2 regions of the Streptomyces sp. NPDC057486 genome follow, and region 2 is predicted to be linked to the other one. Evidence: riboswitches for the same ligand, from Rfam matches in the RefSeq annotation. Region 2 holds a riboswitch; the other holds the start of a gene.
The links. Region 2 has a riboswitch for glycine ahead of gcvT (glycine cleavage system aminomethyltransferase GcvT). Riboswitches for the same ligand answer to the same signal wherever they lie in the genome.
Positions count from the first base shown of each region.

Region 1: linked by a shared signal. The riboswitch ahead of gcvP (aminomethyl-transferring glycine dehydrogenase) and the one ahead of gcvT (glycine cleavage system aminomethyltransferase GcvT) in region 2 are both predicted to bind glycine.

Region 1 covers NZ_JBHVEE010000051.1:2,483-17,932, forward strand. The annotation lists gene ACFU6I_RS23455 (sugar phosphate nucleotidyltransferase) at 1-955, shown strand, start outside; gene ACFU6I_RS23460 (DUF881 domain-containing protein) at 1,054-1,974, shown strand; gene ACFU6I_RS23465 (small basic family protein) at 1,971-2,303, shown strand; gene ACFU6I_RS23470 (DUF881 domain-containing protein) at 2,309-3,097, shown strand; gene ACFU6I_RS23475 (FHA domain-containing protein) at 3,288-4,061, shown strand; gene ACFU6I_RS23480 (MerR family transcriptional regulator) at 4,079-4,822, shown strand; gene ACFU6I_RS23485 (bifunctional nuclease family protein) at 4,877-5,350, shown strand; gene ACFU6I_RS23490 (MerR family transcriptional regulator) at 5,519-6,136, shown strand; gene ACFU6I_RS23495 (DNA polymerase IV) at 6,181-7,635, shown strand; gene ACFU6I_RS23500 (PRC-barrel domain-containing protein) at 7,560-7,940, opposite strand; glycine riboswitch at 8,042-8,138, shown strand; gene gcvP (aminomethyl-transferring glycine dehydrogenase) at 8,333-11,218, shown strand; gene ACFU6I_RS23510 (DUF5999 family protein) at 11,306-11,512, opposite strand; gene ACFU6I_RS23515 (hypothetical protein) at 11,854-12,447, opposite strand; gene ACFU6I_RS23520 (glutamate-cysteine ligase family protein) at 12,931-14,436, shown strand; gene ACFU6I_RS23525 (substrate-binding and VWA domain-containing protein) at 14,502-15,450, opposite strand, start outside.
Region 2 covers NZ_JBHVEE010000016.1:25,165-40,614, forward strand. The annotation lists gene ACFU6I_RS10685 (ABC transporter permease) at 1-364, opposite strand, end outside; gene ACFU6I_RS10690 (hypothetical protein) at 469-600, shown strand; gene ACFU6I_RS10695 (enhanced serine sensitivity protein SseB C-terminal domain-containing protein) at 756-1,532, opposite strand; gene ACFU6I_RS10700 (enhanced serine sensitivity protein SseB) at 1,924-2,694, opposite strand; gene ACFU6I_RS10705 (AAA family ATPase) at 2,841-3,536, opposite strand; glycine riboswitch at 3,695-3,792, shown strand; gene gcvT (glycine cleavage system aminomethyltransferase GcvT) at 3,934-5,049, shown strand; gene gcvH (glycine cleavage system protein GcvH) at 5,119-5,496, shown strand; gene glyA (serine hydroxymethyltransferase) at 5,517-6,776, shown strand; gene ACFU6I_RS10725 (L-serine ammonia-lyase) at 6,933-8,315, shown strand; gene ACFU6I_RS10730 (DNRLRE domain-containing protein) at 10,193-15,450, shown strand, end outside.

The DNA.
Region 1 (15,450 bases), on a different contig from region 2:
GGCCTTCCCGGGAGAGATCGGGGATCTGCACTTTCCGTCCAGCGTCTTCGACTCCTACACCGGGGCACTGCTGCGCAATGTGGACACCACAGGGATCTCCGCCGCCGGTCTCAAGGTTGTCGTCGATGCGTCCAACGGCAGTGCCGGACTCGTTCTGCCCAGTCTGCTCGGGCGGCTCGGCGTGGACGCGCTGACCATCAACCCCGGGCTCGACGAATCACGGCCCACGGAGTCCGCCGACACCCGGCGCTCCGGGCTCGTGCGGCTCGGGGAGATCGTGTCCTCGGCACGGGCCGCGTTCGGAGTGCGCTTCGACCCGGTCGGGGAGCGGCTCTCCCTGGTCGACGAGCGGGGCCGGATCGTTGAGGACGATCGGGCCCTTCTGGTCCTGCTCGATCTGGTGGCCGCCGAGCGGCGCAGCGGCCGGGTGGCGTTGCCGGTGACCACGACGCGGGTCGCCGAGCAGGTCGCCGCCTACCACGGCACACAGGTGGAGTGGACGACGACGTCGCCGGACGACCTGACCCGTGTGGGACGCGAGGAAGGCACCATCTTCGGGGGCGACGGGCGGGGCGGTTTCATCGTTCCCGAATTCAGCAGCGTCTTCGACGGTTCGGCAGCCTTCGTGAGGCTTCTCGGGCTCGTTGCGCGGACGCAGCTCACGCTCAGCCAGATCGATGCCCGGATTCCCCTGGCGCACGTGTTGCGCCGCGACCTGGCCACGCCCTGGGCCGTCAAGGGACTGGTCATGCGTCGCGTGGTGGAAGCCGCCGGGGACCGTGACGTCGACACCACCGACGGCGTGCGGGTCGTCGAGGCGGACGGGCGCTGGGTGATGGTGCTTCCCGACCCGGCCGAGGCCGTCACCCATCTGTGGGCGGAGGGCCCCGACGACGCCTCGGCGCAGGAACTGCTCGACGAGTGGTCGGCGATCGTGGACAGCGCAGGTCAGTGACCTGTCGCCGGTGTGCCGGGAGGTGTCGTGCAGACGCCTCCCGGCGCACGGGTGGGGCCATTCGGCGGTAGCAGTCGCGGCGTGCGACGATGTGCGGCATGTCGCAGCAGCCCCCCGATCGGAGTACCGCCTCGCCGCCTGCGCGCCCTGACGCGTCCATGTCGCTGCTGACCAATGTGATGGACCACAGCCTGGACGACGGCTACGCGGAGGCCACGGCCAAGCGCAAGGCCGACGGGAGTGCGGCCATGCCCCGCACACTGAAGGCGAAACTGGGCCTCGCGGCGTGCCTCGTGCTGGCTGCCCTCGTCGTCACCCTGGGCGCCGCGGAGGCGCGTGTATCGGCGCCTGTCCTCGCCAAGGAGCGCGAGGAGCTCATCGAGCGTATCGACACGGAGACGTCGGCGGCCGACAAGCTCGAGTCCCAGGTCGACAAGGCCCGCGACGACGTGGGCGAGCGGCAACGTAAAGCGTTGGAAAAGCATGGCGGGGACCAGGGACAGCTCGTGGCGCTGCTCTCCGGGGCGACCGCCGTCAAGGGACCCGGGGTGAAACTCGTCGTCGACGATGCCAAGGGCACCGACCAGGGCGGCGGCGGACCGCGCGAGACCACTGGTTTCACCGACACGGGGCGGGTGCGCGACCGGGACATGCAACGGGTCGTCAACGGCCTCTGGCAGTCCGGCGCGGAGGCGGTCTCCATCAACGGGCAGCGGCTGACGGCCCTGTCGGCGATCCGCGCCGCGGGCGACGCCATACTGGTCGACAACAAGCCGCTCGTGCCGCCGTACACGGTGCTTGCGGTGGGGGACGGGAAGCGGCTCAGCACCGCTTTCGAGGACAGTGCCGACGGCCAGTACCTGAGGGCGCTGAAGGACACCTTCGACATCCGGACCAACATGTCCGTCCAGGACGAGGTGCGCCTCCCGGCTGCGCCCAGCCTCATCGTACGAACAGCAGAGCCGAAGGCCGCAGACACCGGCAGTGGTGCGGCAGACACAGGGAAGGGCACATCGTGATCGCCGTACTGGGCCTCGTCGTGGGAGTCGTGGTCGGACTGTTGGTCCGGCCCGAGGTGCCGGCGGTGGTCGAGCCCTATCTCCCGATTGCCGTCGTGGCTGCTCTCGATGCAGTCTTCGGTGGTCTGCGGGCCATGCTCGACGGCATCTTCGTCGACAAGGTCTTCGTGGTGTCGTTCCTCTCGAACGTTGTCGTCGCCGCACTGATCGTGTTCCTGGGCGACAAGCTGGGTGTGGGAGCGCAGCTCTCCACCGGTGTGGTCGTCGTCTTCGGTATCCGCATCTTCTCCAACGCCGCGGCTATCCGCCGGCACGTCTTCCGGGCCTGAGGCCGATGAGCAACGAAGAGCTTCCCCGTGACCAGGAGCGCACCGGCGAGCAGCAGGCCCACGTGCCTGAGCAGCTCACGGGGCGCCAGAGGCTGATCGCCGGGCTGTGGCCGCCCCGGGTCACCCGCGCGCAACTCGTCGTGGCGCTGCTGCTGTTCGTCCTGGGGCTGGGTCTGGCGATCCAGGTGCGGTCGAACAGTGACAACAGCGCACTGCGCGGTGCCCGGCAGGAGGATTTGGTCCGCATTCTCGATGAACTCGATGACCGTACACAGCGTCTTGAGGATGAGAAGCAGCGTCTGGACGATCAGCGTACGGAGCTGGAGAACAGCTCGGACCAGGCAGAGGAGGCCCGTAAGCAGACCGTGGAGAAGGAACGGCAACTCGGTGTCCTCGCGGGCACCGTGGCGGCACACGGGCCCGGGATCACGCTCACGATCAATGATCCGGGGGACGCGGTGCAGGCGGACATGCTGCTCGACGCCCTCCAGGAGCTGCGTGCGGCCGGGGCGGAGGCGATCGAGGTCAACGGGGTGAGGGTGGTGGCCAATACGTACTTCTCCGGCGACGGCGGCGCCATCAAGGTCGACGACCGGTCCATCTCCGCGCCGTACGTCTTCAAGGTGATCGGCAAACCGCAGGATCTGGAGCCGGCGCTGAACATCCCCGGTGGTGTGGTGCAGACGCTGGAGAAGGAGCAGGCGACCGTGCATGTGGCGCAGGCCGACGACATCGTCGTGGACGCCTTGCGACCTGCGCAGCAGCCTGACTACGCTCGGTCGTCATCCCAGTGAGGGCGCCGGACACGGGGCTCGAAGGACACGGGCAAGAGGTTGCGGGGGGTCGCCGCATCGTAATGGTGGCGTGTGGTGGAAACTGTCGAGTGGATACGGACGTTGTGAAGATGTCCGGGTCGGCAGGTGTGTTCAGTCAGGGTTCGTCCTGCCCCACGGGCGGGTCTGTTTCGGTCAAGGGGAATCGCCCGTGAAGTTGTTTGCGAAGTTGTTCGGCAAGAGCGCCCGCGATGACGCGGCCCGTCATCGCGCACCGCGCCATGGCCAGGCCGAGGAGCAGGGCACTGATCGCCCGCTCTTCCGTGACGAGGTGTCGGGTCCGGGCGGTGACATTTCGGGTGGAACCGGCGCGTCGTCTGTTGACCCTGCCGGTCCGGGCCGCATAGGTTTCGGGGATCCATCAGCCTCAAGTACGGGTGGAGGGTTTGGGTCCATGCCGGTCTGTTCGAGGTGCGGCCATCGCAACGCCGAGGCCAGTCGTTTCTGTTCCAACTGTGGTGCGCCGCTGCGTGGAGGCGCCTCTGCGGAGCGTCCTTCGGAGACGACGTCGACCATCTCCATCTCCGGTCTCGAGGCGTACGAGGCGGAGGCGACGGGCCAGACGCCCGTGCCCTCCCTCTCACCGGAGGCCCAGGCCGCCGTCGACGCCCTGCCGCTCGGCTCGGCGCTCCTGGTGGTGCGTCGCGGTCCGAACTCCGGCAGCCGCTTCCTGCTGGACGGCGAGCTGACCACGGCCGGCCGCCACCCGCAGAGCGACATCTTCCTCGATGACGTGACGGTCTCCCGCCGTCACGTGGAGTTCCGCCGGAGCCCCGACGGCAGCTTCACGGTCGGGGATGTCGGCAGCCTCAACGGCACGTACGTCAATCGTGAGCGCATCGACTCCGTCGCGCTGTCCAACGGCGACGAAGTGCAGATCGGGAAGTACCGGCTGGTCTTCTACGCAAGCCAGCGGGGCATCTGACCCGTCAGGGAAGGTCCATGCTGAGAACATCGACGGGCGGTGCCGGTCACGGCACCGCCACGGCCGACGACCGGGCCATGAGCATCGGCACGGTGCTCCTGCAGCTGCGGGACGAATTTCCCGAAGTCACCATCTCCAAGATTCGCTTCCTGGAGGCCGAGGGGCTCGTCGAGCCGCAGCGGACCCCCTCCGGCTACCGCAAATTCCGCCCCGAAGACGTCGAGCGGCTGGCGCAGGTGCTGCGGATGCAGCGGGACCATTATCTTCCGCTCAAGGTCATCCGTGAGCACCTGGACGCCCTGGCCCGCGGCGAGCAGGTGTCCCTGCCGGCCGCGGGCGGTCCGCGGGACCTGACCGACGGTTCCTGGGACGGCGAGTCCTGGCGGGCCACCGCGGCCCGGATCGGGCGTGCGGAGCTCCTGGCCGCCGCCGAGGTCACCGAGAGCGAGCTCGCGGAGTGGGAGTCGTACGGGCTCATCGCTCCGACGGCGGAGGGTGGCTACGACGCCGAGACGGTGACCGTTGCCAAACTTGTGGCGGATCTGGGTCGATTCGGTCTGGAACCGCGTCATCTGCGGGCGATGCGCGGGGCTGCGGAACGCGAGGCCGGTCTGATCGAGCAGGTGGTCGCGCCCTTGCGCCGACACCGGAATCCGCAGACCAGAGCCCATGCGGAGGCCAAGGCGAAGGAGCTCGCGGAGCTCTCCGTACGGCTTCATTCGGCCCTTGTGCAGACCGCTCTGCGGATCCGACTCCACTGAGTCACGGGGGAGCCCGACTACCCAAACCTGCCGAGCACGTCCTAGGGTTGCTGTGTGAACGAGCTCGACGTTGTGGGTGTCCGGGTGGAAATGCCCTCCAACCAACCGATCGTTCTCCTGCGTGAAGTGGGAGGCGACCGGTACCTCCCCATTTGGATCGGTCCGGGTGAGGCGACCGCGATCGCCTTCGCCCAGCAGGGCATGGCTCCGGCCAGGCCGCTGACCCATGATCTCTTCAAGGATGTGCTCGAGGCCCTGGGTCAGGAGCTCACCGAGGTCCGCATCACGGACCTCAGGGAAGGGGTCTTCTACGCGGAGCTGGTCTTCGCCGGCGGGGTCGAGGTGAGCGCGCGGCCGTCCGACGCCATAGCGCTCGCGCTGCGCACCGGCACGCCGATCTACGGCAGTGACGGGGTGCTCGACGACGCGGGGATCTCCATCCCGGACGAGCAGGAGGACGAGGTCGAGAAGTTCCGGGAGTTCCTCGACCAGATCTCGCCGGAGGACTTCGGTACCAACAGCCAGTGACCGTCCAGCAGGGTCGCCGTCAACGCATTCGGCAAGCCTTTCCCGGGAACGGGACACCGCAAACCACCCTCAGGGTGATTATCACCCGGCGTGCCCAGTGTGGCGATCGTTGACGCACCCCGAGCGACTGCCTACCTTCGAGATGGCAGGTCAAGGACGGAGGTCGGCGTGAGAAGCAGCGGCGACGGTACGGCAGCGGGTGGGCCCTACCGGCAGCACGGAAGTACAGCCGACCACACCCTCAGACAACCGGTTCAACCGGCGGCGATGGCGGGGGACGGGGCGGCAGCGGCCGGCGACATCGGCTATCGCGGGCCGACGGCGTGCGCGGCGGCGGGGATCACCTACCGGCAGCTCGACTACTGGGCGCGCACCGGGCTCGTCGAGCCGAGCGTGCGACCGGCCTACGGATCGGGCACGCAGCGCCTCTACAGCTTCAGGGACGTCGTCCTGCTGAAGATCGTCAAGCGCTTCCTCGACACGGGCGTCGCCCTGCAGAACATCCGCACCACGGTCCAGCATCTGCGGGCCCGGGGGTTCCAGGATCTCGAGCGGATGACCCTCATGAGCGACGGAGCGACCGTCTACGAGTGCTCCTCGCCCGACGAGGTCGTGGATCTGCTCCAGGGGGGCCAGGGGGTCTTCGGCATCGCCGTCGGGGTGGTCTGGAGGGATGTCGACGCCGCCCTGTCGCAGTTGCACGGCGAGCGGGTGGACACGGGCGAGACGCTGATCGGCCACAACCCCACCGACGAGCTCGCACGGCGGCGCAACCGCGCCGTCTGACGGGGCGCGGCGATTGTCAGTGCCTTAGGGCAGCATCGGTTGATGTGAGATCCGCGCCCACCATCCTGCATCTGGACATGGATGCCTTCTACGCCTCGGCCGAGCAGGCGGCGAAACCGAGCCTGCGCGGCAAACCGGTCGTGGTCGGCGGGCTGGGACCCCGCGGGGTCGTCGCCACGGCGTCCTACGAGGCGCGGCGCTTCGGAGTGCACTCGGCGATGCCGACCGCGCAGGCCCGGCGGCTGGCGCCCAATGCCGCCTACCTGGTGCCCCGCTTCACCCTGTACCGGACGGTGAGCGACCAGGTGATGGGGTTGCTGGGGCAGCTGTCACCACTGGTGGAGCCGCTCAGCCTGGACGAGGCGTTCGTCGATCTGGAGGCCGGTGGGACTGCCGACGACACCGCCTCGGCGCGGGCCATCGGCGAGCAGCTGCGCGACGCCATCAGAGCCGTCACCGGACTCACCGGCTCGGTGGGCCTCGCGGGTTCCAAGATGCTGGCCAAGATCGCCTCGGAGGAGGCGAAACCGAACGGGCTGCTGGTCATCGAGCCGGGCACCGAGCGGGATCTGCTCGCGCCGATGTCCGTACGGATCCTCCCCGGTGTGGGCCCCGCCACCGGGGACCATCTGCGGCGGGCCGGGATGACCACGGTCGACGACCTGGTCACGGCCGGCGAGGCGGAGCTCGTACGACTGCTGGGGAAGGCGCACGGCGTCGCTCTCCATCGCATGGCTCTCGGGTACGACGACCGCCCCGTCGTGGCCGAGCGCGACGCCAAGTCCGTGTCGGTCGAGGACACCTTCGACATGGACCTGCACGACCGGGTCCGGGTCAGGACGGAGGTCGAGCGCCTGGCGGACCGTTGTGTCCAGCGGCTGCGGGCCGCGGAGCGCTCGGGACGCACCGTGGTGCTGAAGGTGCGCAGATACGACTTCTCGACGCTCACGCGGTCCGAGACGCTCCGGGGGCCGACGGATGACCCCACCGTGGTCAGAGAGGCCGCTGCGCGGCTCCTGGAGGCTGTGGACACGACCGGAGGGGTGCGGCTGCTCGGGGTGGGCGTCACGGGGCTCGCCGACTACACGCAGGAGGATCTTTTCGCCCAGGCAGCCGGTGAGCGGGCCGCGCCCGAGGTCCCGGCCCGTGAGGAACAGGACGCGGGCGGCCACGGGGACGAGCCGGCGGACGGGGCGCAGGAGCAGGAGGCGGCCGAACAGCTCGCGGCCCGGCGCTGGCCCGCCGGGCACGACGTATGCCATGACACCTACGGCCACGGCTGGGTACAGGGCAGTGGGGTGGGCCGGGTGACCGTGCGGTTCGAGGAACCCGAGTCACCGCCCGGCCGGGTGCGGACGTTCCGTGTCGACGATCCGGAGCTGCAGCCGGCCGATCCGCTCCCGCTGGTGCGTGATCCGGTGGATTACTCGTCCTGGCCGGCCAGGCTGCCGAAGTCCCGGTCCTGGCCCGGCTCGTCGGGCGGTGAGTCCAGGCCGTAGTGCCGGTAGAGCTGAAGCTCCTGTTCCGGCGAGAGATGGCGGCCCACGCCGAAGTCGGGTGCGTCCTTGATCAGTGCACGGTCGAAGGGGATCCGAAGCACGTCGTCGACGAACTCGCTGGGCTCAAGCGGCACGAAGGCGTCCCTGCTGAACAGTCCGGTACGCACGGCTGCCCACTCGGGTATGCCGGTCGCGTCGTCGAGATACACCTCGTCCACAGTTCCGATCTTGGTGCCCTTGCGGTCGAATGCCTTGCGCCCGATCAGGTTGCGCGGATCGATGTCGGTCTGCACGGTCCCTCCCATTGGTCGCGGCTACTCCACAGGCTCTACGAAAGTGCAGATTCGGGCTGTCGGCCACTTGAGAATTTCGTCGCGAGCCCCGCTGGTAGGCTGGTGATGGCTGCTGACCCCGTGCGGGAGAGTCTTCCGGAGACATCCGGCAGGCGCCGAAGGAGCAAATCCTCCCCGGAATCTCTCAGGCCCCCGTACCGCACGGACGAGGTCACTCTGGAAAGCAGGGCGGGTTTCGTGGCGGCAGCAGCCGGGACGGATCCCTCCCTCACCGACGGTGAAAGCCGGTATGCCTCAGGGCGCACCGGTGAAGCTCTCAGGTTGAGATGACAGAGGGGGAGGCCGTCCGGGCACCCGCGCCGTGGTGCCCCTCGCAGGTCGTGACAGACCAGGAGGCCTCCATCATGACCCCCCGTCGCACTCCGCTCTCCCAGCTGGAGCAGGGCATCCCCTTCGAGCAGCGCCACATCGGCCCCGATGCCGAGGCGCAGGCGAAGATGCTCGCCCAGGTCGGTTACGGCTCGCTCGACGACCTCACCGCGGCCGCGGTGCCCGATGTGATCAAGAGTGCGGAGGCTCTGCAGCTGCCGTCGGCCCGTACCGAGGCCGAGGTCCTTGCCGAGCTGCGCACCCTTGCCGACCGCAACCAGGTGCTCGCCCCGATGATCGGGCTCGGCTACTACGGCACGTTCACCCCGCCGGTGATCCTGCGCAACGTCATGGAGAATCCCGCCTGGTACACGGCCTACACGCCGTACCAGCCGGAGATCTCGCAGGGCCGCCTGGAGGCGCTCCTCAACTTCCAGACGATGGTCGCCGAGCTGACCGGGCTGCCCACCTCCGGCGCCTCGCTGCTCGACGAGGGCACCGCCGCCGCCGAGGCCATGTCGCTCGCCCGACGTGTCGGCAAGGTCAAGGACGGCGTCTTCCTGGTTGACTCCGACGCCCTGCCCCAGACCATCGCCGTGATCGAGACCCGCGCCGAGCCGACCGGTGTCGAGGTCGTCGTCGCCGATCTCGCCGCTGGCATCCCCGCCGAGGTCGCCGAGCGCGGTGTCTTCGGTGTGCTGCTCCAGTACCCGGGTGCCTCCGGTGCCGTCCGCGACATCAAGCCCGTCATCGAGCAGGCCCACGAGCTCGGCGCGATCGTCACCGTCGCCGCCGACCTGCTCGCCCTGACCCTGCTGACCTCGCCCGGCGACCTCGGCGCGGACATCGCCGTCGGCACCACGCAGCGCTTCGGTGTGCCGATGGGCTTCGGCGGACCGCACGCCGGCTTCATGGCCGTACGCGAGAAGTTCGCCCGCAGCCTGCCCGGCCGCCTCGTCGGAGTCTCCGTCGACGCGGACGGCAACAAGGCGTACCGCCTCGCCCTGCAGACCCGCGAGCAGCACATCCGTCGCGAGAAGGCCACCAGCAACATCTGTACCGCGCAGGTGCTGCTCGCCGTGATGGCCGGGATGTACGCGGTCTACCACGGCCCCGACGGCTTGCGGACGATCGCGCAGCGCACCCACCGCTACGCCACGATCCTGGCCGAGGGACTGCGGGCGGCCGGGGTCGACGTCGAGACCGGCGCCTTCTTCGACACGCTCACCGTGCGTGTCCCCGGCAAGGCGGCGGATGTCGTGGCCGACGCCCGCGACCGCGGGGTCAACCTGCGTCTTGTCGACGCCGACCGGGTCTCCCTCGCCTGTGACGAGACCACTACGCGTGCGCAGCTCGCCGCCGTCTGGGCCGCTTTCGGCGCCGACGGTGACATCGAGGCGCTGGACGCCGCTGCCGCCGACGCACTGCCCGAGTCCCTGCTGCGTACCGACGGGATACTCAACCATCCGGTCTTCCACCAGCACCGCTCCGAGACCGCGATGCTGCGCTACCTGCGCAAGCTCGCCGACCGTGACTACGCGCTGGACCGCGGCATGATCCCGCTCGGCTCCTGCACCATGAAGCTGAACGCGACCACCGAGATGGAGTCGATCACCTGGCCCGAGTTCGGCGCGCTGCACCCGTTCGCGCCGGCCGAGCAGGCGGAGGGCTACCTCACGCTGATCCGCGAGCTGGAGGAGCGCCTCGCCGAGGTCACCGGCTACGACGCGGTCTCCATCCAGCCGAACGCGGGCTCGCAGGGCGAGTTCGCGGGCCTGCTGGCCGTGCGTGCGTACCACCGGGCCAATGGCGACGAGCAGCGGACCGTGTGCCTCATTCCGTCCTCCGCGCACGGCACCAACGCGGCGAGCGCCGTGATGGCGGGCATGAGGGTCGTCGTGGTGAAGACCGCCGACGACGGTGAGGTCGACGTCGAGGACCTCCGCGCCAAGATCGAGAAGCACCGCGAGGAACTCGCCGTGCTCATGATCACGTACCCGTCGACGCACGGTGTGTTCGAGGAGCACGTCGCCGACATCTGTGCCGAGGTGCACGACGCGGGCGGTCAGGTGTACGTCGACGGCGCCAACCTCAACGCACTGGTCGGCCTCGCCAAGCCGGGTCGGTTCGGTGGCGACGTCTCGCACCTGAACCTGCACAAGACCTTCTGCATCCCGCACGGCGGCGGTGGCCCCGGTGTCGGCCCGGTCGGCGTGCGCGCCCACCTGGCGCCGTATCTGCCGAACCACCCGCTGCAGCCCGCCGCGGGCCCCGAGACCGGTGTCGGCCCGATCTCGGCCGCGCCGTGGGGCTCGGCCGGTATTCTCCCGATCTCCTGGGCGTACGTACGCCTGATGGGTGGGGAGGGCCTCAAGCACGCGACGCAGGTCGCCGTACTCGCGGCCAACTACATCGCCAAGCGTCTGGAACCGCACTACCCGATCCTGTACACCGGCCCGGCCGGTCTGGTCGCGCACGAGTGCATCGTCGATCTGCGGCCGATCTCCAAGGCGACCGGGGTCAGCGTCGACGACATCGCCAAGCGTCTGATCGACTACGGCTTCCACTCGCCGACCATGTCGTTCCCGGTGGCGGGCACGCTGATGATCGAGCCGACCGAGAGCGAGAACCTCGCCGAGCTCGACCGGTTCTGCGACACGATGATCGCCATTCGCGGCGAGGTCGAGAAGGTGGCCTCCGGCGAGTGGACCGCGGACGACAACCCGCTGACCAACGCCCCGCACACCGCCGCCATGCTCGGCGGGGAGTGGAAGCACGCGTACAGCCGCGAGACGGCCGTCTTCCCGGCCGGAGTCTCGGCCGCCGACAAGTACTGGCCGCCGGTGCGCCGGATCGACGGTGCGTTCGGTGACCGCAACCTCGTCTGCTCCTGCCCGCCGCTGGACGAGTACGACAACTGACTCACCCGTTCGGGTGTGACGCGGACATGCGTCGGGGCCGGTTCGGAGATCTTCTCCGGGCCGGCCCCCGTTTCTTACGGGCCGCGGTCAGGCGGCCTTCATCACCCGACCGGCGTCCAGCGGCCGGTGCGGAGCGATGATCTGCCCGTCCGGGAGCAGCTCACCGGTGTCCTCGAAGAGCAGGACGCCGTTGCACAGCAGGCTCCAGCCCTGTTCCGGGTGGTGCGCCACCAGGCGTGCGGCTTCCCGGTCGGCTGAGTCGGCGGTTGGGCAGGGTGGCTTGTGCTGGCACATGGCTGGGTTCTTTCGCTGCGTTGTAGTGAGTGTCCTGCGGCTGGATGAGGTGTTCATGGCCGCCCCCCGTATCGATCGGTCTGGTTCCAGTGTTGCCCCACGGGCGCCGATCCGCAGGGATTTCGCGGCAGCGCTGCTCCTACTCTCATGACGCATCACCCGGCCGGACGGTTCAACACAACTGGACTGTCCCTTCGGGTGGTTCGGGGTGGCCGGACCGGACTAGTCCGGATGGGACCGGGGGCGCCCCCGACCTCCCGCGCCGCGTGTCCCGCAGCATTGTGCCCCGCCACCGGAAACGGCGACGGGGCACAGTACGGCGTGCCGGAGGCGGGACGGGGTCAGGCCGGTGAACCGAGCAGGGGGCCGGGGCCGGGCGTGATGCGCAGGGTCATCACGGGAAGCAGATCGGCGACCCGGTGCGGGTGGTGTGCCGCGATACCCGGTGCGGCGGGAGCCAGCGGTACCAGAAGATCGGTGGGGGCGAGGGCGCCCCCGGACGGGTCGGCTTCGACGTCCTCGTGGAGCCACAGCGTCAGCATGTAGAGCTCCGGGATCGACAGCAGACGGGGCTGGTAGTGGGGAGTGACCGTCTCCGTCTGGCGCAGGGCGAGTTCGGTCGAGGCGATGTAGGGGCCCTCGAAGAAGTGCGAGAAGGCCCAGCCGTCCGGGGTGAGCATGGTGTCGGCCGCGGCGACGGCCCGCTCCGAGCTGCGGATCAGGAAGCGCCACGCGGTCAGCCGGGTGCGTGGCGCGAGCCCGCTCGGGCCGATCCGGTCCAGTACATGGACGGGGAGCGGGAGTTCGGGGCTCAGAGGTCCCTGGACGGACCGGAGAGCCGGGGTGCGGGCCTCGAGGACTGCGGTGGGTGAACCGAGTGCCGTGAGGACGCTGCGCAGGGCAGGCGCGGGAGCCGGGGGAACATGCAGCGGCATAGTGGGTTGCCTCTCACTTCGGAGACACGGTGATGCGTGGGCGGGTGCAGACGGCGCTGTCGGCGTGCGGGGCCAGAGGAGGCCGGTGACTGGGCCGGTGCGTCAACTCTCTGCCTCGTCCGCGGAGTTTATACGACACGTGTTCACGCGGTGTTTCCACTAGCTGTCGCAGGTATTGCCGACAAGGTGGTATCCAGACTTTATTATGCGGAGATTCTGCTGATTCGGGGTGAGCCGCGCAGCTGCTGCCTGGTGTTTTTCCGCAGCCGCGGTAGGCCGAATCGCGTCGGCGTTTTCGCCACCCGCCGACCGGCGGAAACCGCACTGTGCTACATGCCGTCGGAATGTGCCCGGGACGACCGCCATCAGATTACTGGTTCCGCGCTGTCCACGGGGGCGTTATGGATCACCTCCCCTGGGCATTATCGATCGTGACGCGAGCGGCCTGGGCCGCGGGCCGCCCACTTGCGGAGGGACTCTTCGATGGGGGAGAAGGTCGTGGCGGGCGCCTTTGACCTGTCCGATCGGCAGAGGTACCGGAGGAAGCTCCACCTGTGCCTGGAGGGGCTGGGGAGGCTCCTGGCGGAGCAGAGGTTCGACCGCCCCCGCAACCTCATGGGCATGGAGATCGAACTCAATCTGGCGGGTTCGGACGGCCTGCCCCGGATGATGAATGCAGAGGTGCTCGAGCGGATCGCGAGCCGTGATTTCCAGACCGAACTCGGGATGTTCAATCTGGAAGTGAACATAGTTCCGCATCACCTGGACGGTCGTGTTTTCGATCAGCTGGCCGAGGAGCTCAGGACCGGTCTCGGATATGCGCATCGGAAGGCGGGCGAGGTCGCTGCCGGGATCATGATGATCGGAATGCTTCCGACCCTCGGCCATGCGGACCTGGTCGCGGCGAACCTCTCGGACGTGGACCGCTACACACTGCTCAATGATCAGATAGTGGCGGCGCGCGGCGAGGATTTCGCCCTCGATATCGAAGGCGTGGAGCGATTGGTCTGCACCGCCACCTCGATCACACCCGAAGCGGCCTGCACATCGGTCCAGCTGCATCTGCAGGTCACCCCGGCGCGTTTCGCGGACGTGTGGAACGCCGCCCAGGCCGTCGCCGCCGTTCAGGTCGCCCTCGGCGCCAACTCGCCCTTTCTGTTCGGCAGGGAGCTGTGGCGGGAGTCGCGGCCCCCGCTCTTCCAGCAGGCCACCGACACCAGGCCGCCGGAACTGCAGAACCAGGGGGTGCGTCCGAGGACCTGGTTCGGCGAGCGATGGATCAGCTCGGCGTACGAGCTCTTCGAGGAGAATCTGCGCTACTTCCCGCCGCTGCTCCCGATCTGCGACGAGGAGGACCCGCTGCGGGTGCTCGACGAGGGCGGGGTGCCGGGGCTCCAGGAGCTCGTGCTGCACAACGGTACGGTCTACCGCTGGAACCGGCCGGTGTACGGCCTGGCCGACGGCGTACCCCATCTCCGTGTCGAGAACCGTGTCCTGCCCGCCGGGCCGACCGTCACCGACGTGATCGCCAACGCCGCGCTCTACTACGGCCTGGTGCGGGCGCTCGCCGAGGAGTCCCGCCCGGTGTGGACCAGGCTGCCGTTCGCCGCGGCGGCCGAGAACTTCGACACCGCCTGCCGCCGAGGCATCGATGCCGAGCTGGTCTGGCCCCGGCCGGGGCGGTCGGGCGGGCTGACGCGGGTGGCGGCCGTCAATCTCGTACGGGACGAACTGCTGCCGCTCGCCGCGGCGGGACTCGACGCGTGGAACATCGAGCCCGCGGACCGCGACCACTACCTCGGGGTCATCGAGGAGCGCTGCAAACGGCGGGTGAACGGGGCGTCCTGGCAGGCGGACACGTACCACCGGGGGCTGGACGCCGGGCTCGGCCGGGACGCGGCGCTCGCGGCCACCACTCGCCGGTACGCCGAGTTGATGCACGCCGGCGAACCGGTGCACAGCTGGCCGGTGGGTCTCCCTGCGTCGTAGCCCGGTGGGTGTGCCTCAGCGCGCCCGCTGTCTGCCGTTCCCGGCCGGTGCCCGCCCGGGCACGGCTATTCCTGGGCCGCGCGGCCGGCCTGCCCGGCCGTCATCACCGCCTGCAGAATCACCGCCTGGATCTCGGCAGGGTCGTTGACCTGGTACCCGCCGCCACCGGTCACCTTGGCTATCTCCTCCACCTCCTCGCGGTCGGCTTCGGGGCCGACCGCGATGGCGAGGAGCGGTACCGGGCGCTCGGGGTCGGCGATCTGCTTGAGCGCCGCGATCAGCCCGCTGCGGGAAATGGAGTTGTCGTCCTGGTTCGAACCGTCGGTGAGGATCACGACGGCGTTGAACTTGCCCTTCACATACGTCGACTGCGCCTCCTTGTAGGCGGCCAGGGTGGTGTCGTACAGACCCGTCGCACCGTCCGGTACCGGTTGCAGTGCGGCGAACGCCGCGGCGAGCCTCTCGCGGTGGGTGCCGCCGCCCTTCGCCGGGTCGCCGAGGCGGGCGGTCGGCACCAGCCGGCGGTAGTCCTTGGTGCCGTCGAGCGTGGTGGCGAACTCCCAGAGACCGATCTCGTCGTTCGGGGTGAACTGCCCGAGGGCCTGGATCAGCGAAGCCTTGGTGACATCCATCCGCGACTGGTTGCGCCCGGGGACGACGGTGGCCATGGAACCGGAGGCATCGACGACCGTCGTCAGCCGTGCGCTCTGCACCGTGATCGTCCACATGCCGAGCGTCTCCTGCAGCTCGGCGGCCGACGGTGCAGTGGCAGGTGACGTCGCGTACGGCTGCGGCTTCCTGCCGCCCGCCGATGAGACCAGCGATTCACCGGCCGTTCCGTCGGTGGTCCTGAAGCCATGCTTCTCCAGGGTGCGCTGTGCGCTCTCCTCGCCCAGCAGCGTCATGAACCGCAGGGCGGCCCGGCTCTCGCTTGTGCTCAGCTCCTTCCCGTCGACCAGTGTGTACGGGTAGTTGAGCAGCGGGCTGCCGTCCTTCGGGTAGAAGAGTGCCAGC
Region 2 (15,450 bases):
AGATGCGCGCGCCGTAGACGATGCGGCTGAACACATCGCGGCCGTTGGTGGGTTCGACACCCAGCAGGTAGTCCGAACTCATCCCGCCGAAGGAGCCCTTGGGGATGCCGAGGTCGGGGTCGAGCAGATCCTCGTGGAATTCGTTCGGCGGGTGGCCGAGGAGATTCACGATCAGGGGTGCGAACACCGCGATCAGGATCAACAGGAGCACGACCACACCGCCGGCGAGCGCCACCTTGTCGCGCTTCAGCCGCGTCCAGGCGATACGTCCTGGCGAACGGCCTTCGATGTCCTTGGCCGAAACATCGGTCGTGACATCGACGGTCGCAGTCTCGGCCGCGCTGTCGTGCAGTGGTGCCGTCATCGTTGTGGGGACCCCTCTCGGCTCGACCGACTGTGGCCGGCCCGTGCCCGCCGCTGTAGCGGCTTGTTCACATCACAGGTGCAAGTCGCACTTTGGTGCAGGTGGTGCGGAAGAAGCAGGTGGTGCGAGTGGAGCAGTTCAACTGGTCCAACCAGAAGCCGCAGGTCGCGCAGGGCGCCGAACGCTTCTTGTTCCGGGGAGTCTTCAACGCGTCGCGGATCACCCGCCAGCCCTGACGGGGAATGGATGCGCAACCGTGATGTGGCCTGTCGGCTTCCGTTATCCGGACGCCGTGATCGTCCCAGCGAACCGAGTCGGCACTCTTCGCCCAGATCGGACAGGTGCCCCAACAGGGTTCATGCTGGGGTCAATTGACAGGCGTCCAGGCGGATCAGCCGTGAACAGGGGGGTAGCCGTAACCCACGGCGGGAGCGGGCGCGACGTGCGCCTCGCGGTCGTAGAACGGGCGGGCGTTGGCGCGGAGCCACATCGCGACCGGGTCGTACTCGTCGGACATCGCGACGGTGGAGACGGGCAGCCCGTCCGGGACCGCGCCGATCGACTGCTGCATCATCGCGCGCACCGCGTCGACGGAGGTCTGGCTCGTGTCGTAGAGATCGAGACCGATGGCGAGGTACGGCACCCCGAGCGCAGGCTGCACCCAGGCCCGGCGCAGGGAGCGGATCGCGGGGGTGTGATGGGCGTTCTGCGAGAGCAGGGCGTAGAACTGCGGGATCTCGATGGCCGGCTCGGTGAGCCGGAGCGGTCCCGCCGGCATCCGGTCGAGGCCGGTGGCGATACGGCGCAGATCCAGCCACGGGATGCCGACGCCGCCACCGGGGGCGTGCGGGTTGAGCCAGATGCCCCAGCGGTCCGGGAAGAGCGCGCGGGCGATGTCGACTCCGGTGACCACTTCATGGGCCCGGTTCCAGCCGCTGGCCGAGAGTTCCTGGGCGGAGGTCACACAGGGCGCGTAGCCCAGTCCGTCGACCTCCATGTTCCCGTACTGGGCGTCGGGCGAGCCGGCCCGGCCGTGCCAGAGCAGCATCCAGATCCGGTCCCCGGCGAGCGCTCGGAGGAGTGCCTCGTACGCGTCGTAGCGCCCGGGCGTCACTTGGCGCAGCATGTGCTCGACCTGCCCGGCCGCCGCGGTGCCTGACGCACTCACCCTGGGTCCCGCCCCTCTTCGATCCACTGTGTCGGCCTGCCGCTCCCGGGGCACGCGGGTGCGGCTCGGTGGCCGAGGCACTAGCCATCAAACCAGCTTATGCGGCACCCCTGACACCGACTTGACGCCACAGGTCGACGGTGTCACGCCCGTCCTCCCCGGAGTCGGGGACTCCGCGCTCCTGTGCCCGTGACCGGCAGAGGAGGGAGGGGCCCTGGGGCGTGTGTCGGGAGTCCCGCCGTCCGCCCGAAGGGTGGGCCCGGCGGCGTCCGGTGCGTGCGATCGCAAGGCGGAGGGTCGCCCTCGTACCGGACGTACTCGGACGACCCCGACAACGCAGCGAGCGTGCGTGCCGGGCGTCGCCGGGCAGGCGGGACTTCCGACACACGCCCTAGTGACCCTCGCGCTGGTAGAACGGCCGGATCCTGGCCCGCATCCAGTCGGCGACCGGATCCTGCGCCACATCGAGCAGGACCAGATTGACCGGCCAGGGCACCTCGACACGGCCCAGTGCGCGGCCCAGGGCGTCCATCGGGGCGTTGCGCCCCGCGCCGTCCCAGGTGGAGAACTCGACGCCTATGAAGAGAACGGGATCGCCGCCCTCGACGCTGGCCAGTGTCCGGCGTGCGGTGCGCACGACCCCGCTCTCCTCGAATTCCCCGGCCGCGGCCGCGAGGAAGTCGACGGGCTCCTCCTGCCAGTCCGGCTCGTACAGCCGGACCCGTCCGCCGGTGGCCGGCCCGTCCAGCGAGGTGCGTCCGGCACGGCAGAGTTCGGCGACGGCGGGCGGTGGCAGCGGCATGCCGACGGCGCCGCCCGGGTTGACCGCGATGCCGAGCTGCGGGGGCAGCCCGCGGGCGAATTCGACGGCGGGCGCCACGGTGAAGGACATGTGGGTACCGACGCACTGCAGGAACTGCTGTTCGGAGCTGAAGACGGGGACGTACGGAGCGCCCTCGATCTCCACCGTCGGCAGGTCGAGCGACGGGACATCGGGGCCCCCGCCGTTGGGAAGCGGCACCCAGACGTGACTGCGGCCGAGCACTTCGACGAGCCTGCCGCCCGCCTCCGGGCTGCCCAGCGAGGCGACCAGCACCTCTTCGAGCTCATTGGCCGGCCATCCGCTCTGCGGATGGTTCTGGACCGGTGCCGGAATGTCCACTGCGCTGCTTCCCCTTCTCACCCATGCCTTGCCGCAGAACAGTAACTCCGGCGCGCCCCTCCGCGCTGACGGACGACCGGGGGATGTCAGGGCCTCTCTTGCGGATCATGCCGGGCGCGTGGGGCCCGATCCGAAGAGAAGGACCCTCAGGGCTGTCCCGTCGTCCCCCGGGCGTCGGCGAACGTGATCCGCGCCAGCATCCCGGCCGCCTCCCGGTCCAGCAGCACTGCCGAGGAGCAGCCGAGCGGCAGGGCGCCCGCCTCGGTGTCCCGCACCAGCCGGCCGACGGCCCTGCGGTGCCGGGCGAAGGCGTATCCGGAGACTCCGCGCCCGCGCTCGCGCTGGCCCTCCCTGGCCTCCTGCGGGGTGACGTCGAGCAGCACGAGGTGGAGCGTGCGGGCGCGACGCCGTGCGTGCCGGGCCAGCCAGCCCCGCACCCATGCCTGGGTCCCGCAGTCGTGGACGACGACTGACTCACCGGAGCGCAGCGCCCGCCACAGCCCCCAGTAGTGGGCGACGCGGACCAGCGGGCGGTAGAGGGCGTACGGGAGTAAGCGGGGCACCCGCTGCGCCCAGCGGTCCCGGGTGTCCTGGGAGTCGACGGCCCGTGCGGCCACCGCCCGCCGGATCAGTGTCGACTTTCCGCCTCCCGGCAGCCCGGAGACCACCACCACATCGCCTGCCTCGAAATGCAGCCCGCGCGGGCTGCGCCCGGCGCGCTCGCGCAGGTCCCGCACCACGGGCGCGTGCGTGCCCGGAAATTCCCGGGCGGGTGCGCCCGGCTGCGCGGGCATCGCGCCGTGCGCGGCCCCCGCGGTCGTCGCGTACCGCTGCAACGTCATCGCCCTCCCCTGTCGGGTCACCCACGTCTGCCCAAGAAGTGTAAAGAAAAGGTAATGCGAGACAACCGTCCCACTACTCGCCCTGTGCATGGGGTACCGACGCCCCACTCTTCCGCAATGCGTGCAATGATGACCCGGCCAACTGCATAAAGGCCGCTTGAATCCGCGCGGGAGAGCTCCGGCCACAGTGTGTGCCGGGCGCCGAAGGAGCAAGATCCTCCCTTGAATCTCTCAGGCCCCGTACCGCGTGGATGAGGCAGATCTGAAAAGCGAGTCGCCCGGCGGCTCCACCCAAGGTGCAAGCCGAACCCCCCGGGGGTCTCTCGGCGAACCTCTCAGGTTCCGATGACAGATGGGGAGGGATCGTCATCGTCGTCATGCCCTGGGAGCCACACCTATGAGCAACGCCCCCCGTCTCACCGCCCTCGACGCCCTGCATCGCTCGCTGGGCGCGACCATGACCGACTTCGCGGGCTGGGACATGCCGCTGCGGTACGCCAGCGAGCGCGACGAGCACAACGCGGTGCGCACGAAGGCGGGTCTCTTCGACCTGTCGCACATGGGTGAGATCACCGTCACCGGTCCGCAGGCCGCTGCGTTCCTGAACTTCGCGCTGGTCGGCAACATCGGCACCGTCGCCGTCGGCCGCGCCCGCTACACGATGATCTGCGCCGAGGACGGCGGCATTATGGACGACCTGATCGTCTACCGGCTGGACGAGACCGAGTACATGGTCGTCGCCAACGCCGGGAACGCCCAGATCGTGCTGGACGCGCTGACCGCCCGCGTCGACGGGTTCGACGCCGAGGTGCGCGACGACCGCGACGCGTACGCGCTGCTCGCCGTCCAGGGCCCCGAGTCCCCCGCCATCCTGGCCTCGGTCACCGACGCCGACCTGGACGGTCTGAAGTACTACGCGGGTCTGCCCGGCACCGTCGCCGGTGTGCCCGCACTGATCGCCCGTACCGGTTACACCGGCGAGGACGGCTTCGAGCTGTTCGTCGCCCCCGAGCACGCCGAGCAGCTCTGGCAGGCCCTCACGGCGGCGGGCGCCTCCCGTGGCCTGATCCCGTGCGGTCTGTCCTGCCGCGACACGCTGCGCCTGGAGGCGGGCATGCCGCTGTACGGGCACGAGCTGACGACCGAGCTGACCCCGTTCGACGCCGGTCTCGGCCGGGTCGTGAAGTTCGAGAAGGAGGGCGACTTCGTCGGCCGCAAGGCCCTGGAGGCCGCCGCCGAGCGCGCCGAGACCGCCCCGCCGCGCAAGCTCGTCGGTCTGATCGCCGAGGGCCGCCGGGTGCCGCGCGCCGGCTACCCCGTTGTCGCCGAGGGCCAGGTCATCGGCGAGGTCACCTCCGGCGCCCCGTCACCGACGCTGGGCAAGCCGATCGCCATCGCGTACGTGGACGCCGCGCACGCCGCGCCCGGGAGCACGGGCGTCGGAGTGGACATCCGGGGCAGCCACGAACCGTACGAGGTCGTCGCCCTGCCGTTCTACAAGCGCCAGAAGTGACGCAGTCGCGTCTCACACCGTAAGACCACCGTTCATCAGCACTCCCCCGCGTACAGGAGAATTCAGGTCATGAGCAACCCCCAGCAGCTGCGTTACAGCAAGGAGCACGAGTGGCTGTCGGCCCTCGAGGACGGTGTGGCCACGGTCGGCATCACCGAATTCGCGGCCAACGCGCTCGGTGACGTCGTCTACGCCCAGCTCCCGGAGGTCGGTGACACGGTGACCGCGGGCGAGACCTGCGGCGAGCTCGAGTCGACCAAGTCCGTCAGCGACCTGTACTCGCCGGTGACCGGCGAGGTCACCGCCTCCAACCAGGACGTCGTGGACGACCCGTCGCTGGTGAACTCCGCTCCCTTCGAGGGCGGCTGGCTGTTCAAGGTACGCGTCGCGGAGGAGCCGAAGGACCTGCTCTCCGCCGACGAGTACACCGAGTTCTCCGGCAACTAAAGACTCCAAGGGACCACCTGATGTCGCTTCTCAACTCCTCCCTCCACGAGCTGGACCCGGACGTCGCCGCCGCCGTCGACGCCGAGCTCCACCGTCAGCAGTCCACCCTCGAAATGATCGCCTCGGAGAACTTCGCTCCGGTCGCGGTCATGGAGGCCCAGGGCTCCGTCCTCACCAACAAGTACGCCGAGGGCTACCCGGGCCGCCGCTACTACGGCGGCTGCGAGCACGTCGACGTGGTCGAGCAGATCGCCATCGACCGGATCAAGGCGCTGTTCGGTGCCGAGGCCGCCAACGTCCAGCCCCACTCGGGTGCGCAGGCCAACGCCGCCGCGATGTTCGCGCTGCTGAAGCCGGGCGACACGATCATGGGTCTGAACCTGGCCCACGGCGGTCACCTGACCCACGGCATGAAGATCAACTTCTCCGGCAAGCTCTATAACGTGGTCCCGTACCACGTCGACGACACCGGCGTCGTGGACATGGCCGAGGTCGAGCGTCTGGCCAAGGAGTCCAAGCCGAAGCTGATCGTCGCCGGCTGGTCCGCGTACCCCCGTCAGCTGGACTTCGCCGCCTTCCGCCGCATCGCGGACGAGGTCGGCGCGTACCTGATGGTCGACATGGCGCACTTCGCGGGCCTGGTGGCCGCGGGTCTGCACCCGAACCCGGTCCCGCACGCCCACGTCGTCACGACCACCACGCACAAGACCCTCGGTGGTCCGCGCGGTGGCGTCATCCTGTCGACGCAGGAGCTCGCCAAGAAGATCAACTCTGCCGTCTTCCCCGGTCAGCAGGGTGGCCCGCTGGAGCACGTGATCGCGGCCAAGGCGGTCTCGTTCAAGGTCGCGGCGACCGACGAGTTCAAGGAGCGCCAGCAGCGCACCCTGGACGGAGCCCGCATCCTCGCCGAGCGTCTGGTCCAGCCGGACGTCACCGAGGTCGGCGTCTCCGTCCTCTCCGGCGGCACGGACGTGCACCTGGTCCTCGTCGACCTGCGCAACTCGGAGCTGGACGGCCAGCAGGCCGAGGACCGGCTCCACGAGCTCGGCATCACGGTCAACCGGAACGCCATCCCGAACGACCCGCGGCCGCCGATGGTCACCTCGGGTCTGCGGATCGGCACGCCGGCCCTGGCCACCCGCGGCTTCCAGGCCGAGGACTTCACCGAGGTCGCCGAGATCATCGCGTCGGCCCTCAAGCCGTCGTACGACGCCGACGACCTCAAGGCCCGCGTGATCGCGCTCGCCGAGAAGTTCCCGCTGTACCCCGGCCTGAAGTAGTCCGGGTCACTTTTCGCACGTTTGGGGCGGGGCACCGCGCACACTGGACAGTGAGCACGGTGCCCCAACCCTTGTCCCGCTGCTCTTCGGCCCAACCGGTCCGTACCGCACCACCCGGCAGACAACGGCGTCTACCAACCCCTTAGGAGTCACACCGTGGCCATCTCGGTCTTCGACCTGTTCTCGATCGGCATCGGCCCGTCCAGCTCCCATACGGTCGGCCCGATGCGCGCCGCCCGTATGTTCGCGCGCCGCCTGAAGAACGAGGGCCTGCTCGCCCACACCGCTTCCATACGCGCCGAGCTGTTCGGCTCGCTCGGCGCCACGGGCCACGGCCACGGCACGCCCAAGGCCGTCCTGCTCGGTCTGGAGGGCGACTCCCCCCGTACCGTCGACGTGGAGTCCGCCGACGACCGGGTGGCCGAGATCCGCTCCTCGGGCCGGCTCAACCTGCTGGGCATGCACGAGATCGACTTCGACGCCGACGAGCAGCTGGTCCTGCACCGCCGCAAGGCGCTCCCGTACCACGCCAACGGCATGACGATCTTCGCGTTCGACCGCGACGGCGCCCCGCTGCTGGAGAAGACCTACTACTCCGTCGGCGGCGGCTTCGTCGTCGACGAGGACGCGGTGGGCGAGGACCGGATCGTCCTCGACGACACCGTCCTGAAGTACCCCTTCCGCACCGGCGACGAACTGCTGCGGCTCTCCCGCGACACCGGCCTGTCGATCTCCTCCCTCATGCTGGAGAACGAGCGGGCCTGGCGGACGGAGGAGGAGATCCGCTCCGGTCTGCTGGACATCTGGCGGGTCATGCAGGCATGCGTATCGCGCGGCATGGCCCGCGAGGGCATCCTCCCCGGCGGCCTGAAGGTCCGCCGCCGCGCCGCGAACACCGCGCGCCAGCTGCGCGCCGAGGGCGACCCGCAGGCCCACGCGATGGAGTGGATCACCCTCTACGCGATGGCGGTCAATGAGGAGAACGCCGCAGGTGGCCGCGTCGTCACCGCCCCCACCAACGGCGCAGCCGGCATCATCCCGGCCGTGCTGCACTACTACATGAACTTCGCCGCGGGCGGCGCCACCGAGGCCGAGAAGGAGGACGGCGTCGTCCGCTTCCTCCTCGCGGCCGGCGCCATCGGCATGCTGTTCAAGGAGAACGCCTCGATCTCCGGCGCCGAGGTCGGCTGCCAGGGCGAGGTCGGCTCCGCCTGCTCGATGGCCGCGGGAGCACTCGCCGAGGTCCTCGGCGGCTCCGCCGAACAGGTCGAGAACGCCGCCGAGATCGGCATGGAGCACAACCTGGGCCTGACCTGCGACCCGGTCGGCGGCCTCGTCCAGATCCCCTGCATCGAGCGCAACGGCATGGCGGCGGTCAAGGCTGTCACCGCGGCGAAGATGGCGCTGCGCGGCGACGGCAGCCACAAGGTCTCCCTCGACAAGGTCATCAAGACCATGAAGGAGACGGGCGCGGACATGAGCGTGAAGTACAAGGAGACCGCGCGCGGCGGGCTCGCGGTGAACATCATCGAGTGCTGATCGTGTAGGCCCTGATCAGCGCCTTCGAATCTTTCGGCGCTGATCAGGGCCTTCCCTGCTTGCACGGCGGAAGGTCCCTGAAACGCCCCGGGACCTTTCGTACCTGATCAGGGGCGGTCCAGCCGGCTCTCAGCCGCCCGGTGAAGCTCGGTCCGGCCGCTGCTTCCCTGTCGTCTCACGCCTCGCTCACGCACGGGCTGCCTCTCCTGTCTTCGCAAGCACGACCGTGCGGGGACGCCCCCAGGGGCGCAGCAGCCACCAGCGCCGTCATGCCCCCGCCCTGGAGGACCGCCTGCCCTGTGGTGGCGTATCAGCGCCGGGTCGGCGACGAATTCCGCACCCATGGCGTCCCGCACCGCCGGCCGCGCGAATCGCGAGGGTGCAGCCGACCACCCTGCGCGTCGAGAACGATGCCGACGGCCGGATCCGGCCGTCACGCACCCGCACGGTCTTCGTCCACGGCAGCCTGACGCCGTGCCCGAGCGTCGCATCACCGGACTCGCCGCGTGAGAGATGCGGGCGACTGCGGGGGCCTGGGCGGCCCCGGGAAACTCGCGGCATGGAATTCCGGCTTGCGATGGTGCGCATTCATTCGGTGCAGATCTGCGGGTCATACACGAAGTGATTCGCTTCGGTCGAGTGAGCGGAAATAATGGACGAACCGCCACCTGAAAGCGAGTCACCTGTCCCTAATGTCCCATCGGTTGACGTGTCACATGAATACCGGTTAGGAATCACACCGCTACGGCCAACTCCCGTCGGAGTGAGGGGGCAGGTGTCTCTCGGTGCACCCCCGACGGGTGGTTCGCCCTGAACTCACACCAGCCTCTTTCGGCCTTGCTTTCGCGCGCCAATCATGCGCGCAGAAACGGAAAGGCGTAGGTGTGAAAGTTCCGTACAGGAGATATCTCTCCTGCCTGATTGTGTCGGCGGTGGCAGGTACGTTACTGCCGCAGGTTGCGTATGCGGCCCCGGTGTCGTCGGCGAAGGATGATGACAAGGGTGTCGTGGACACCATCGCCGGGTGGTTCTCCGACGATGATCACGAAGACCGCAAGGCGCCTGTCGGCGGCAAGCTGGAGATACCCAGCCGTCAGAAGCTCCCCAAGGCGACGAAGCTTCCGAAGCCGGAGCGGGTCAAGGAGCTGACGGAGCGGCGTACGTCGCAGGCGCGGTTCTGGCAGTTGTCGGACGGCCGGGTGGAGGCCGAACTGTCGGCGGTTCCTGTGTCGTACCGGTCCGGGACGTCGTGGAAGCCGATCGACACATCGGTGCGTGCCACGCAGGACAAGGGTTTCGATTTCGCGAACACGGCCAACACCGGACGTACGTGGTTCGGTTCGGACGCGAAGAAGCTGGTGCGTTTCAAGGCTCCGGACGGGCGTTCGGTCACCTTGGGCCTGGAGGGTGCGAAGGCCGGGCTGACGCCGAAGGCCGAAGGCGACACCGTCACGTACAAGGGCGCGGCTGCCGGTGCGGATCTGCAGTATGTGGTGGGCCGGGGGCAGGTCAAGGAGAACATCGTTCTGGACGCCGCGCCGTCGGGGCCGGTGTCGTACACGTTCACGCTGGACACCGAGGGTCTGGTCCCGAAGGCCCGTAAGGACGGGTCGGTGGCGTTGTTCGGTGAGCTGCCGAACACTCCGGTGCTGGTGATTCCGGCGCCGTACATGACCGATGCCAAGAAGGACGCGCTGTCGCCGACCGGTGGCACATACTCGACGAAGGTCCGTCAGAAGCTGAGCCGGGACGGCAAGGGCTGGAAGCTGACGGTCACCCCGGACGCGAAGTGGCTTGCGGCGAAGGGCCGTCAGTACCCGGTGGTGATCGACCCGACGATCACGATCGCGCCGTCGCCGGCGGCTTCGCAGGACACCATGGTCCTGTCGGACCAGCCCGCGGTGAATTTCAACAACACCTGGAAGCTCTCGGCGGGCAAGACCGACACGGGTATCGCACGGTCGCTGGTGAAGTTCCCGCTGACGGAGATCCCGTCGGGTGTAAAGGTCGACTACGCGCGGCTGAACATGTACTTCGACCAGTCGCACACCACCAATGCCAACGATGTCACCATCGAGGCGCACCGGGCGACCGGTGCCTGGGACGAGACCACGGCGACGTGGTCCAACACGTCGGCGCTGGTGGGCGAGCTGTCCGGCACCACCGTTTCGATCGACGACGGTGACACCGGCACAGCCGCGGTCGGTGAGTGGCCCCGGGGCACCACCACGGGCGGGGCGGCGACCAACGACGACTTCGCGTACAACAAGAACACCGCGACCGGTGAGACGTACACCTGGCAGCCCCAGGTGGCCGAGACCGGGACCTACCGGGTGGATGTGCATTACCCGGCGGCCTCGGACGCGGCGACCGCGGCTCCGTACACGGTGACGTACAACGGCGGCACGAAGAACTACACGGTCAACCAGACCGGGACCGCCGGTACGTGGAAGACCCTGGACACCACCCAGTACGACTTCACCAAGGGCAACACCGGCAAGATCGTCCTCGGTGACACCGGTTCGTCGACGACGCGGACGCTCGCCGACTCGATCCGTCTGGTCAACCCCGGCCAGATCGTGAAGAACACCGGTGAGTACAACCAGTGGCACAACTTCCCGGTCACCGACACCGTCCAGAAATGGGTGTCCGGCACCGCGACCAACCACGGCTTCGTGCTGCAGGCCAAGGACGACACCCTGGCCGCGACGCCGACCGGCGGTCCGCGCTACGAGGCCGGTGACGGCAGCGTGTACGGCGGTGAGACCTCGACGATCCCGCGGCTGACGGTGACGTACGGCAAGGTCGGCACCACCCTCAACTCGCCGACCGTGGTGCACTCCACCGGTCCCGAGCTGTCGTGGCCGAAGTACACCAACACCACCGGCGACACGAACCTGGACATCGTCGAGTACCAGCTGCACCGCTCCACGCAGCAGGTCTTCACCCCGTCCGCGGCCACCCTGGTCGCACCGGTCGCCAAGGCCGCGACCGCCTACACGGACACCACCGCGGTACCGACCCCGGACTCCAGCTCGGCCGAGATCGGGAAGTCGTACTACTACCAGCTCGCGGTCAAGACCAAGGACGGCCAGCTCCTCGGCTCACCGACCAGGACGGTCGGCATCCCGAAGGCCGGCCGCACGATGAAGATCATCCAGGGCGGTCAGGGAGGTGTCACCGACACCACGCTGTCCTCCCAGCAGCCGACCGTCAACCAGGACAAGATCCAGTCCTTCGGCATCGGCCAGACCTGGCTCAGCGTCGGCAACAACTCCACCACCTACGGCAAGACCCGCTCCGTCCTGAAGTTCCCCACCACCGGCATCCCCTCCACCGCCACCGTGCTGGAGAACAAGATGTACATGTGGGGCGCGGAGACCACCACCGGCACCGACGGCGCGATCTACGAACTCCACGCCCTGACAAAGGACTTCGACGAGACCACCGCCACCTGGAACAACGCCGACGCCACCACCGCATGGACCGCGGCAGGCGGTGACATGTCGGCCGCCGTGTCCGGCACCGTCGCCACCGTCAGCGACGTCGGCCGCCACTGGTGGGACGCCACCGCACTCATGCAGTCCTGGGTCAAGACCCCCACCTCCAACAAGGGGGTCGCGGTCAAGCTGAAGGACGAGACCACCACCGGACCCCAGGAACGCACCCTGTTCCTGTCCGGCGAGGCAGCCGACCCGCAGCTGCGGCCGTACATGCAGGTCATCTACGTCGACTCGACCACCGAGGACACGTACTACGCACCGACCACCCCGGCGCGGATGACCCCGAACACCACCTACACGGTGGACTTCACGGTCACCAACACCACCGCGACCGCGTGGGCGGCCGGTGAGCGCGAGCTGTCCTACACCTGGAAACTGCCCGACGGCACGGACGTCACCACCGGCGGCAACCAGCTCAAGACCGCCATCCCGGCCCTGCTGCCGGGCAAGTCCGCGACGATCAAGGCGCAGGTCTCCACACCGATCAATTCGGACTCCGGCAACAAGCGCACCGAGTACGTGCTGGGCTGGGACGTCCGCAAGATCTCCGACGGCACCTGGCTGTCGGCGGGCACGGGCGGCATCCCGCCGCTGAAGCAGAACGTGGCGGTCGAGGACCCGACGTCCAACTCGCTGGGCCTGGAGAAGTTCTACGGGTATTCCGGCAAGAGCACCGGCGCCGGCTCCTCGCTGATGAACAACCTGTCGGCGGGCAACGTCGTCTGGCAGTACAACCCGTTCACCAACCCGGGCCGTGGGCTGACCACGTTCTTCCGGATGGCGTACAACTCGCTGGACACCAGTGACACCGTCTCCGGTCACGGCTGGTCGATGCAGGCCGCCGGGCCGATCCGGATGGGTGCCCCACTGGAGTTCCACCCGAAGCCGAACCCGACCGAGGTGCGACTGCCGGACGGCGACGGCACCACTCACGTCTTCCGCAAGCAGGGGGACGGCACGTGGAAGGCGCCGGCGGGGGTTCACTACAAGCTCACCCCGAAGACGGGCCTGGACTGCACACCGTCCAAGGACCCGATCCCCGACGCCTGGACGATGACCCGTCCCGACGGCACGCGGTTCCTGTTCGGGTGCGACGGATACCTCACCTCGACGGTGGACCAGAACGGCAACACCCAGACGTTCACCTACGAGGAGCGCAAGTCCAACAACAAGCCGACCAAGTTCCTGAAGTACGTCACCGACCCGTCCGGCCGTCAGTCACTGACCGTCGACTACTGGGACAAGGGCCAGAGCGGCTACCAGTACGTCAATGACGCGGGCGTCCTGACCACCGACACGGGGTCGCTGAACAACTCCAAGATCTACGATCACATCCGCTCGGCGACGGACATCTCCGGCCGGAAGATCGAGTTCTACTACACCACCAAGGGCCTGCTCGGGCAGATCACCGACGGCGTGGGTGCCGCCCAGCCCAAGGTGTTCAAGTTCACCTACGACGCCACGCAGGGCAACAAGAACGTCAAGCTGGTCAAGGTCACCGACCCGCGCGGCAACGGCACATCGCTGGCGTACTACGCGCCGCAGACCGGGGACGACCCGAAGTTCCACTGGTGGACCAAGTCCGTCACCGACCGCCTGACCAACGCGACGTCGTACGCGTACAAGGCGAACACCGCCAACCCCAAGTTCACGGACACCAAGGTCACGGACGCGGAATCGCACGCCACCGACTATGTGCTCGACGACTTCGGCCGTCAGGTGCAGGTGACCAATGCCAAGTCCGAGACCACCAGGATGAACTGGGACGCGGACAACAACGTCACGTACCTGGAGGAGGCGAACGGCGCCAAGTCGGCCTACTGCTACGACCAGAAGACAGGCTATCCGCTGCGGGAATGGGACGCGGAGACGACCAAGTCCTGGACGTCGGAGCAGACGATCGCGACGTACTACTGCGATCCGGCGAACGACGGGAATCTGCCGAACTCCTCGAAATTCACGTACCAGACGCGCCTGGACGGCTTCTCCGCCGACCTGTTCACCAAGACCTCCCCGGAGGGCCGCACGTGGCAGTTCGGCTATGACGCGTTCGGCAACCTGAAGTCGGTCACCGATCCCAAGGGTGTCGCCACCGCGGCCGCGAACGACTACACCACCACGTACGAGTACAACGCGTACGGCCAGCAGACCAAGGCCACCGACGCCAACGGCAACCCGACGTCCAACAGCGGCTTCGACGCCAGTGGCTATCCGCAGACGATCACGGATGCGGAGAACCACGCGACGAAGTTCGTCTACGACGAGCGGGGCCAGGTCACCTCGGTCACCGACGCGCTGAACAAAACCACCACGCAGACCTACGACACCTTCGGCCGCCCCCTGGTCAGCAAGGTGCCGAAGGACCAGGCGGCAGGGGTCTACATCAGTGCGCCGGCGCCGGAGTACGACGCCAACGACAACGTCACCAAGTCCACCAGCCCGGTCGGCGCCGTCGCCACAGCCGTCTACGACGCCGCGGACCAGGTCAAGGAGTCCACGGGGCCGGACAACAACATCACCGGCCGCAGGACCAGCTACACCTACGACAAGGTCGGCAACCTCAGGACGACGACCGAGCCGAAGGGCGTGGCGACCACCACGGATGCCACGGACTACGTCACCACCAACCACTACGACGCGATCTATCAGCTCACCAGCGTGGTCGACACGACGGGCGACAAGCTCTCCTACGAGTACGACAACGTCGGCAATCTGACGACGGTCGTCGACCCGAAGAAGAACGCCACCGCCGACACGACCGACTACACGGCCAAGACGGCATACGACCTCAACCACCGGCTCGTCAAGGGAACCGATGCGGCGGGCAAGTACACCACCACGGTGTACGACAAGGACTCGCTGGTCCTCGCGGCCACCGACAAGGAGCGCAACAAGACCGAGGTCGCCTACGACGAGCGCGGCATGCCGGTCGAGAAGAAGGAACCGTACGAGGGCACAACGGTCCGGTCGACGAAGTTCGAGTACGACCAGGTCGGCAACCGCACCAAGGTCATCACCCCGCGCGGTGCGAACACCTCCGGCGCCGACGACTTCACCCTTCGTACGGAGTACGACAAGCTGAACCGGGCGGTGAAGCAGTACCAGCCGTACGACCCGGCGGACTCGCGCTACAACAGCCCGAACGTCTACACCCAGACCGTGTTCGACGCGGTCGGCCAGGTGAGCAAGGTCTCGGCGCCGCCGTCGTCGGGTGAGTCGGTCCGCAACGACACCGACTACACCTACTTCGACAACGGCTGGGCCAGGACGTCCACCGACGTGTGGGACATCCGCACCTCGTACGAGTACGACGACGCGGGACAGCAGACCAAGCGCACCCTCACCGGTGCGGGCGGCTCGCCGTCGCGGACCATGACCACCGCGTACTGGCCGGACGGGTCGATGAAGACCCGCACGGACGCGCCGTCCGCGGGCACGGACCGCAAGTCCTTCGCCTACGCCTACGACGCCAACGGCAACACCACGTCGATCGACGACACCTCCGCGGGCGCCAAGATCGACGCGTACACGATGACCTACACCGGCCTCAACCAGGTCGAGAAGGTCACCGAGGCGCTGGCCGGCGAGGCGAAGAAGACCACGTCGTACGTCTATGACGACAACGGCCGGCC